One region of the Paenibacillus sp. ALE2 genome, then DNA from elsewhere that is predicted to be linked to it. Evidence: a T-box and tRNA genes for the amino acid it is inferred to sense, from the RefSeq annotation. Region 1 holds a T-box; the other holds one or more tRNA genes.
The links. The T-box of region 1 lies ahead of tyrS (tyrosine--tRNA ligase). A T-box ahead of a tRNA ligase gene usually reads a tRNA of that ligase, here a tRNA-Tyr.
Positions count from the first base shown of each region.

Region 1 (4,761 bases):
CCCACACTTGTTATTTATCTAGCCTTCACCCACATTGGGCAACCCACGTATTCATTATGTAAAACTCTGTATCTATTTGTTTGATTATTTGTGCTAAGTTTACCACGGCTTTTCGCTTGGTAGAAATAAAAAAAGCAGCACTGAGATACGAGATCAATCTCAACGCTGCTTTTAAATGTATTTTAATTATCCAAGCTTGATTTTAGCAAATTTCCGTTTACCTACCTGTACAATGTCGCCTTCCTGCGGCTTGTATGCTTCGTTCACATCGGTCCACTTCTCTTCATTAATTTTGACCGACCCCTGCTGAATACTACGCTTGGCCTCACCGTTAGATGCTGCAAAGCCTAGATGAGTCAGCAACTGGATCACACGAATGCCACCTTCTTCTAACTGATCTGCTGTTAAGGTGAATTCTTCAATGTCATCAGGAAGCGCGCGTTGTTGGAATACAGTCACAAAATGCTGCTTGGCCGCTTCTGCCGCCTCTTCATCGTGGTACATGCGCACTAATGTTCCGGCCAGTTTCATTTTGGCATCACGTGGATGCACCGAACCCTCCTTAATACCTTTCGCCAGCTCTGCCAGCTCCTCATTGGTAATATCCGTTGCAAGCTCAAAATATTTCAGCATCAACTCATCAGGAACGGACATCGATTTACCATAAATTTCGTTTGGCTCCTCATCCACACCAATGTAGTTCCCCAAACTTTTGCTCATCTTCTGAACGCCATCAAGCCCCTCAAGCAGTGGCAATGTAATGGTTGCCTGCGGTTCTACTCCGTATTCCTTTTGCAGGGTTCTGCCCATCAGCAGATTAAACTTTTGGTCTGTTCCTCCCAATTCTATATCGCTTTGGAGAGCCACAGAGTCCATGCCCTGCATCAGCGGGTAAAAGAACTCATGGATGCTGATCGGCAAGCCGTTTTGGTACCTTTTTGTAAAATCATCCCGCTCCAACATACGGGCAACCGTTACTTTGGCAGACAGAGTTACCACATCCGCAAAAGACATCGGTCCTAACCATTCGGAATTGTAGTATACCTTTGTCTTTTCAGGATCGAGAATCTTAAAAATTTGTTCCTTGTATGTTTGTGCATTACGCTGTACATCTTCCTCAGTCAGTTGCTTGCGGGTCTCCGATTTACCTGTCGGATCACCAATTCTGCCTGTAAAATCTCCGATAATCAGTTGCACTTGATGCCCTAATTCCTGGAACTGGCGCAGTTTGTGCATAACAACCGTATGTCCGATGTGAATATCAGGCGCAGACGGATCTAGACCCAGCTTAATTTTGAGGGGCTCGCCGCTAACAACCGATTTAATAACCTTACGCTTCAGCTCATCCTCAGGTACAATTTCCGCTACTCCACGACGTATTACTTCTAGTTGTCGTTCTACCTCTGCCTGTTGCTCAGGCTTCAATTCTTCCCACTTCATCCTGAATCCCTCCTATTTTCCATCCAATAATTACTATTTAAACAAACCAAAAAGCCCCTTTCATCCCAAGGGACGAGAAGGAGCTGCTCGCGTTACCACCCTAATTAAAGAAACGTATGCAAAAAAACAACGTTTCTTTCACTTCATTCCTATAACGGGTTTACACCCGGTACCGGATTACTATGGTGAGCTTCGCAAACCTGCAAAAACTTTCCATTCATCCAGACAGCTCCAGACGGTAATTCAAAGGAGGGACGCTACCGATTCACACCACCCATCGGCTCTCTGCACAACGTGATTCCGCCTTCTACTGAAGTCTTTCTCCGCTTTTCACGATATTTACTTTGACCTATTTATAACACACTGTTTTTATGTAGTCAACGACACCAAAAGACAGGCTTTTTAGCATATGGGTTCATTTTGTAATTTTATGCTATAATAATGGCTGTTATAAAGGAGGAAGACTTAATGGTTGAAGAAAAAAACAATGTATCAGAGCCTAAGCCTTCCCGCTTACGGAGAACCATGCGAAGGCTCGGCCGTGTCATAAAGTGGGTCGTCATCATCGGTTTTATGGGGGCACTATTCGCAGGGGGAACCGCCGCTGGCTATGTTGCTTCTATTGTAAAAAACGAGCCCGTGCGTTCCAGATCTACAATTCTACAGGAAGTGGATAAGAATGCAATTACAGGCTTCGCTTATTTCAATGACGGCTCACCCATCGGGCAGCTTCGGACCGAGGAAGATCGAAGACCTGTTACGTTTAAGGAGATTCCTCAACTCGTCATTGACGCAGTTATTGCCATTGAAGATAATCATTTTTACGAGCATAAAGGTGTCGATTTGTCGGGAACGCTGCGTGCTGTGAAGCAAAAGGCACTACATGAATCCGTACAAACTGGAGGGAGTACGCTTACCCAGCAGCTTGCACGTCGTGTCTTTTTAAATCTTGATCGTACGGATGACCGCAAGGTCAAAGAAATTTTGCTATCTCTGCGCCTTGAGCGCTTCCTGAGCAAGCAACAAATAATTACAGCCTATCTCAATAAGGTACCTTTCGGTAACGGATCAAGCGGTTACAACGTCTTTGGTATTAAAGCAGCAGCCAAAGGTATTTTTAATGAAAATGATTTGGGCAAGCTTAATGTAGCCCAAGCTGCCTATCTGGCAGGTCTGCCGCAACTCCCTTCTTCTTATTCTGCTTACAACGGTAAAGGTGAGTTTAATGAAGCCGGCTTTAAAAGAGCGATTAACCGCCAGCACCTGGTGCTCAGCCGAATGCTGGAGGAGAACAAAATCAATACAGCACAATATGATGAAGCGATGGCTTTTGATATCAAAAAATCTCTAGCACCACGCACTGTTAAGGCTTATAACACCTATCCATATCTTATGATGGAAACAGAGCGGCAAGCTGCTCAGGCACTCATGTCTGTCACCAATCCGAGTCAAGCAGCTAATGCCAGTGCAGATACCAAAACCAAGGATGATAACGACATGCTCAAAGAAGCTGAACAGCAGCTTCGTACAGGCGGTTATATGGTATATACCACCATTGATAAGAGCGTGTACAAATCCATGCGTCAAATTGCAGAAAATAAGGACAACTTCTCTGCTACAAGTAAAACCAAGGGTGACGAGCAAGCGGCGGCCATTCTGATTCAGCATAAAACCGGCGCCATTCTCGGTATGATGGAAGGTCGGGACTTCCAAAAAGAGCAAATGAACTATGCTACCCAGATGGTACGCCAGCCGGGTTCAGCCATGAAACCGATTGCTGCTTATCTGCCTGCTTTGGACAGCGGTCTTGTACAGCCTGGCACGATTGTGGATGATGCTCCTATTATTTTGAAAGATGGCAGTAATGGATATCACATCCCGAAAAATGCCAACAACCGCTACCAAGGATTAGTCACAGCGCGTTATGCACTGAATCAATCGCTAAATACGATAGCACTCAAGCTGTTTAACGAAAAGGTAGGGATCAATAAGGCTTGGGCTTTTGCTAAAAAACTGGGTATTACCACCTTGGAGCCAAGTGATAACAACGCCCAAACTGGTGTACTCGGCGGCTTGGCCCACGGGGTAACCGTTGAGGAACTAACCAATGCATATGGAGCCATCCCAAATGGCGGTGTGTTTAATGATGCCTACATGATCGAAAAGATCGTGGATTCGCAAGGCAATATTGTATACAAGCATCAGCCTAATCCTGTACAGGCCTTCACACCACAAACCGCCTACCTGATGACAGATATGTTACGTACAGCCGTATCGGAAGGCACAGGCAGACTGGTGAAGCGTAACTTTAATCAATCCGGCAAGATTCCGATCGCCGGCAAGACAGGTACTACGCAATCCTACACCGATGTGTGGTTTGAGGGTTTTACGCCTGACGTCACGCTGGGAGTGTGGGTTGGTTACAAGCAACCTGTCAATAAGCTTGAAACGAAAGCACAAAAAGAGCGGGCTCGTCGTCTATGGGCTCTAATCATGAATGAAGTAACGGCTAAAGATTCTCAGTTATTCCAAACGAACAGTTTCAAGAGACCTGACGGTATTGTAAGCCGGACAGCGTCCGCCTATGGTTCAGACATTTATAACAGTAAATATTTACCCAAAAACAGTGAAAATGGTGTTACCCGTGCGAAATACATTACCTATCAGGGTGTAAATTACATTCCACGTGATGGTACGCCAGATGATATGTTGTATGAACGGACCGTTAGAAAACGGGAAAAGCCAATCTCAGAATTGATTAAAGAGCTTCAGCAAGCCTTTAGAGTGATGAGACGGCATAATTCGTTGTCCTACTATCTGCCTCAAGATGCAGATAAAGAAGCACCTACTCAGATTGATCCACGCAAGGACGATGGGGCAGCTCCTAACGCTCCATCTAGCGTCAGCGTAAGCTATAGTGATGGCAAAGCCATAATTAGCTTTAGCCCAAGCGGAAACAGTGATGTTGTAGGTTACCGTCTATATCGTTCTACAGATGGAGGTAGCTTCCAACGGCTTGGTAAGGTTGTCATGGCTGATGGCTCCAAGGTATTCTCTGATAGCCCTGGAGGAAGCAGCTCAAGTTACTATGTGACCGCCGTTGATGTGGGAGGACATGAATCTGGGCCAAGTACCCAAGCAAGTGCAGCGCCTGTAGTGCCACCTGCAGATTCTGAGTCACCAGATATTCCGGGCGAGGGAGATGGAACAGGTGCGCAGCCTACAGAAGTTCCTACTGCTCCTGGGCAGCCCCAAGCTAAAGCTGCAGGCACGTCCGTAATCCTCCAATGGAGTGCAGGAAAGCCTGCGGACGCTATAACA
Region 1 is NZ_CM134213.1:3,805,068-3,809,828, reverse strand. It holds gene tyrS (tyrosine--tRNA ligase) at 187-1,440, opposite strand; T-box leader at 1,506-1,773, opposite strand; gene ACXHJ1_RS16525 (transglycosylase domain-containing protein) at 1,909-4,761, shown strand, end outside.

Region 2 (4,761 bases), 2.7 Mb from region 1:
AGGACAGTGTCAGGTGGGCAGTTTGACTGGGGCGGTCGCCTCCTAAAGAGTAACGGAGGCGCCCCAAGGTTCCCTCAGAATGGTTGGAAATCATTCGAAGAGTGCAAAGGCAGAAGGGAGCTTGACTGCGAGACCTACAAGTCGAGCAGGGACGAAAGTCGGGCTTAGTGATCCGGTGGTACCGCATGGAAGGGCCATCGCTCAACGGATAAAAGCTACCCTGGGGATAACAGGCTTATCTCCCCCAAGAGTCCACATCGACGGGGAGGTTTGGCACCTCGATGTCGGCTCATCGCATCCTGGGGCTGAAGTAGGTCCCAAGGGTTGGGCTGTTCGCCCATTAAAGCGGTACGCGAGCTGGGTTCAGAACGTCGTGAGACAGTTCGGTCCCTATCTGTCGTGGGCGTAGGAAATTTGAGAGGAGCTGTCCTTAGTACGAGAGGACCGGGATGGACGTACCGCTGGTGTACCAGTTGTTCCGCCAGGAGCACCGCTGGGTAGCTATGTACGGAAGGGATAAGCGCTGAAAGCATCTAAGCGTGAAGCCCCCCTCAAGATGAGATTTCCCAGTATGTAAGACCCCTTGAAGACGACGAGGTAGATAGGTTGGGGGTGGAAGTGCAGTAATGCATGGAGCTGACCAATACTAATCGGTCGAGGGCTTATCCTAAAGATAAGGCGCAATGAAGTTTCGGATCCAGTTTTCAGGGTGTAACCTTGAAGGTATGTAGAAGTACATACGACAAGCGTATGGCTATTTATTCACACAATTTGTGATGAACCGAATAACCTTACGGAAGAATTTGCGAGGCAAATTCATGTTTGGTGGCGATAGCGGAGGGGTTCCACACGTACCCATCCCGAACACGACCGTTAAGCCCTCCAGCGCCGATGGTACTTGGACCGCAGGGTCCTGGGAGAGTAGGACGCCGCCAAGCAAAATCCTTTAAAGGATGATAAAATTTAATGAATTAGGGCCTTTAGCTCAGCTGGTTAGAGCGCACCCCTGATAAGGGTGAGGTCGGTGGTTCGAGTCCACTAAGGCCCATCATTTCTAGATTGACTAAAAGTTTGGGGCTATAGCTCAGCTGGGAGAGCGCCTGCCTTGCACGCAGGAGGTCAGGGGTTCGATCCCCCTTGGCTCCACCAATATTCCCTGATAGCTCAGTTGGTAGAGCACTCGACTGTTAATCGAGTTGTCACAGGTTCGAGTCCTGTTCGGGGAGCCATATTTCAATACTTCTGAATTTTATATATAAGGTGGCGGCGTAGCTCAGCTGGCTAGAGCGTACGGTTCATACCCGTGAGGTCGGGGGTTCGATCCCCTCTGCCGCTACTCGGAGAGATACCCAAGTGGCTATAAGGGGACCCTCTGCTAAGGGGTTAGACTGCGTAAGTGGTGCGAGGGTTCGAATCCCTCTCTCTCCGCCACAAAATTATTAAATCAGAATTCATTTTGCAAGGCCCGTTGGTCAAGGGGTTAAGACACCTCCCTTTCACGGAGGTAACAGGGGTTCGAATCCCCTACGGGTCATAATTATGGAGGCTTAGCTCAGCTGGGAGAGCATCTGCCTTACAAGCAGAGGGTCGGGGGTTCGATCCCCTCAGCCTCCACCATTAATAATATTGTGAAATATCTTTGATGTCGCGGGGTGGAGCAGTTCGGTAGCTCGTCGGGCTCATAACCCGAAGGTCGTAGGTTCAAATCCTGCCCCCGCAATTAATTTCCTATTGGAAATGCCTTTGGAACTGTGGTGTAGAGGCCTAACATGCCTGCCTGTCACGCAGGAGATCGCGGGTTCGAATCCCGTCAGTTCCGCCATTTTAACTACATATAGTGTAAACTATATGATATAGTTGTAAAATAAAACATGGCTCGGTAGCTCAGTCGGTAGAGCAGAGGACTGAAAATCCTCGTGTCGGCGGTTCGATTCCGTCCCGAGCCACCTTTCAAGTGGGAATTGGCAATGTGCCGGTGTAGCTCAATTGGTAGAGCAACTGACTTGTAATCAGTAGGTTGGGGGTTCAAGTCCTCTCGCCGGCACCATTTTGGAGGATTAGCGAAGTGGCCAAACGCATCAGACTGTAAATCTGCTCCCTTACGGGTTCGGTGGTTCGAATCCATCATCCTCCACCAGTCTTTTATAATCATATGGCGGTCGTGGCGAAGTGGTTAACGCACCGGACTGTGACTCCGGCATTCGTGGGTTCAAGCCCCATCGGCCGCCCTTTGATTCTTAATTTAATGGGGATTAGCCAAGCGGTAAGGCAACGGACTTTGACTCCGTCATGCATAGGTTCAAATCCTATATCCCCAGCCATTAAGAGCCATTAGCTCAGTTGGTAGAGCACCTGACTTTTAATCAGGGTGTCGAAGGTTCGAGTCCTTCATGGCTCACCATTTATAAGTTATTTTGCGGTCGTGGCGGAATTGGCAGACGCGCACGGTTCAGGTCCGTGTGGGCTAACCCCCCGTGGAGGTTCGAGTCCTCTCGACCGCACCATATTTTGCGGACGTGGCTCAGCGGTAGAGCATCGCCTTGCCAAGGCGAGGGTCGCGGGTTCGATTCCCGTCGTCCGCTCCATTATCCATACGGCGCCATAGCCAAGTGGTAAGGCAAAGCTCTGCAAAAGCTTCATCCCCAGTTCAAATCTGGGTGGCGCCTTGACTGCTCATTATGGAACTAAATATGCGCCCTTAGCTCAGCTGGATAGAGCGTTTGACTACGAATCAAAAGGCCGGGAGTTCGAATCTCTCAGGGCGCGCCATTTATTAAAAAATGTATAATGTCGGGATGTAGCTCAGCTTGGTAGAGCACCTGGTTTGGGACCAGGGGGTCGCATGTTCAAATCGTGTCATCCCGATACTGATTTGCGGGTGTAGTTCAATGGTAGAACTCCAGCCTTCCAAGCTGGTAGCGTGGGTTCGATTCCCATCACCCGCTTTTTGCTATAGCGGATTCTTGTTGCCTCAGTGGTGACACCTTATAAATAAAGAGAGCCTGTCTGGGGACAGAGCTCTCTCTTTTTTTGTATGTTTATCTTCCATAGATTCTATAAAGTGTTGACTATCGATAATCCTTGCTATCGGTGTATTCCTTCTGCTCCTGCAGTGAGTATACACCGATAACTGATCTAGTACACAGGTTTTACACTGGTATGGTCAGCTGTATGGAGGTTCCCTGATTTGGAGCAGAGGTCATGCTCAAGAAGCCGCCTACTCCTCTAGCTCGTTCTTCCATGCTGAACAATCCAACTCCCTCTCCTTTGGATTCTCCAGAGAAGCCCATACCCTCATCCTGAATAGTTACTTTTATTATTTCGTCTTGATCCTCTACATCAACGTATGCTTCTGCTACATCTGCGTATTTAGCCACATTCGTCAGTGCTTCCTGTACAATTCTATAGATTGCTATTTCTTTTCGGATATCAAGGCGTTTACGTAAAGTACATTGAAAATGCACTTCGATTCCGTAATGCGAACAGAAATTTTCAATATAAGTTCTTAGGGCCGGTACGACACCCAAATCATCCAGAACTGAGGGACGAAGTTCCCACGCTAGGCCACGAACATCTTTAATGATATCGGTTACCTGTGCACGCAAATTTTCCAAAGTAGCGTTGGGTTGTTCAGCTAGTTGGCTATCTAGTTGAATAATAAGTGAAAACAGGCTTTGACCAATCCCATCATGAAGCTCTCTTGAAAAGCGTTTACGCTCTTCCTCCTGTATTTGCATGACTTGCGTCATCATGGTCTGAAGCTCTGCCTCTACTTTTTTTAATTTAGTTACTTCATTACGGATCGCTAAGTACTGATAGGGTTTACCTTCCTCGTCCATAAATGGAACAATCGTAGTATTCACCCAGTAGTAGCTGTTATCTTTAGCACGATTTCGTATTTCTCCCTGCCATACCTCACCAGAACGGATCGTAGTCCACAGGTTCTTCATGAAGGCTCGAGTATGATAGCCCGAATTAATGAGACGATGATCCTGCCCGATCAATTCTTCACGACTATATTGCGAAATCTCACAGAACTTATCGTTTACGTACTGAATAATTCCTCGATGATCGGTCAGAGCAACGATGGAAGATGTATCTAGAGCAAATTTTAGATTGGATAGCTGGTGGAGAGAACTACGCAGTACATGGAGAAAAGGAGAATCTGGTATATGAATTTCCAAATCATTCAGTAGTTTATCGGTTGACTCCCCAAAGGCGGGCTGCAGTAAAGGGTTAGAAGGTTCATTCATAATGGAGCAACCCCTTTTTCAGTGCAAATTTGACCAACTCAGGCCGTGTTTTCAAGTTAAGCTTCTCCATAAGGTTGCTTTTGTGGGACTCTACGGTTTTGACGCTAATCACCAGGTGTTCGGCAATTTCCTTGTTGGCATATCCTTTGGCTACCCATGATAGGATCTCTTTTTCCCGCTCAGACAGGGATTCATACGGCCCGGCTATGCCCTCTTGTTTGATTTTGTCCAGATATTCACTCATCAGGCGTTTGGTTGCATTGGGGTATAGATAGGCACTGCCTTCGGCCACAGACTGGATGGCAGCGAGTAATTCCTCATGAGGTGCACTTTTTAAAATATATCCAGATGCTCCGGCTTGAATGGCTCGGAACAGATATTCCTCATCATCATGCATCGTTAAAATAAGCACTTCTGTATCCGGCAACTGTTTTTTTAATTCGGTGGTTGCCGTGAGGCCATCTTTGCCAGGTGGCATACTAAAATCCATGAGCACGACATCAGGTTG
Region 2 is NZ_CM134213.1:1,128,236-1,132,996, reverse strand. It holds rRNA gene ACXHJ1_RS04880 (23S ribosomal RNA) at 1-670, shown strand, start outside; rRNA gene rrf (5S ribosomal RNA) at 822-938, shown strand; tRNA gene ACXHJ1_RS04870 (tRNA-Ile) at 975-1,048, shown strand; tRNA gene ACXHJ1_RS04865 (tRNA-Ala) at 1,074-1,149, shown strand; tRNA gene ACXHJ1_RS04860 (tRNA-Asn) at 1,154-1,229, shown strand; tRNA gene ACXHJ1_RS04855 (tRNA-Met) at 1,263-1,336, shown strand; tRNA gene ACXHJ1_RS04850 (tRNA-Ser) at 1,340-1,431, shown strand; tRNA gene ACXHJ1_RS04845 (tRNA-Glu) at 1,463-1,534, shown strand; tRNA gene ACXHJ1_RS04840 (tRNA-Val) at 1,542-1,617, shown strand; tRNA gene ACXHJ1_RS04835 (tRNA-Met) at 1,647-1,720, shown strand; tRNA gene ACXHJ1_RS04830 (tRNA-Asp) at 1,746-1,822, shown strand; tRNA gene ACXHJ1_RS04825 (tRNA-Phe) at 1,874-1,946, shown strand; tRNA gene ACXHJ1_RS04820 (tRNA-Thr) at 1,972-2,047, shown strand; tRNA gene ACXHJ1_RS04815 (tRNA-Tyr) at 2,052-2,137, shown strand; tRNA gene ACXHJ1_RS04810 (tRNA-His) at 2,156-2,228, shown strand; tRNA gene ACXHJ1_RS04805 (tRNA-Gln) at 2,247-2,321, shown strand; tRNA gene ACXHJ1_RS04800 (tRNA-Lys) at 2,326-2,401, shown strand; tRNA gene ACXHJ1_RS04795 (tRNA-Leu) at 2,417-2,504, shown strand; tRNA gene ACXHJ1_RS04790 (tRNA-Gly) at 2,511-2,585, shown strand; tRNA gene ACXHJ1_RS04785 (tRNA-Cys) at 2,596-2,666, shown strand; tRNA gene ACXHJ1_RS04780 (tRNA-Arg) at 2,693-2,769, shown strand; tRNA gene ACXHJ1_RS04775 (tRNA-Pro) at 2,792-2,865, shown strand; tRNA gene ACXHJ1_RS04770 (tRNA-Gly) at 2,875-2,945, shown strand; gene ACXHJ1_RS04765 (PAS domain-containing sensor histidine kinase) at 3,150-4,253, opposite strand; gene ACXHJ1_RS04760 (response regulator) at 4,246-4,761, opposite strand, start outside.
Region 2: it has a tRNA-Tyr gene. The T-box ahead of tyrS (tyrosine--tRNA ligase) is inferred to sense a tRNA for this amino acid. The anticodon was not compared.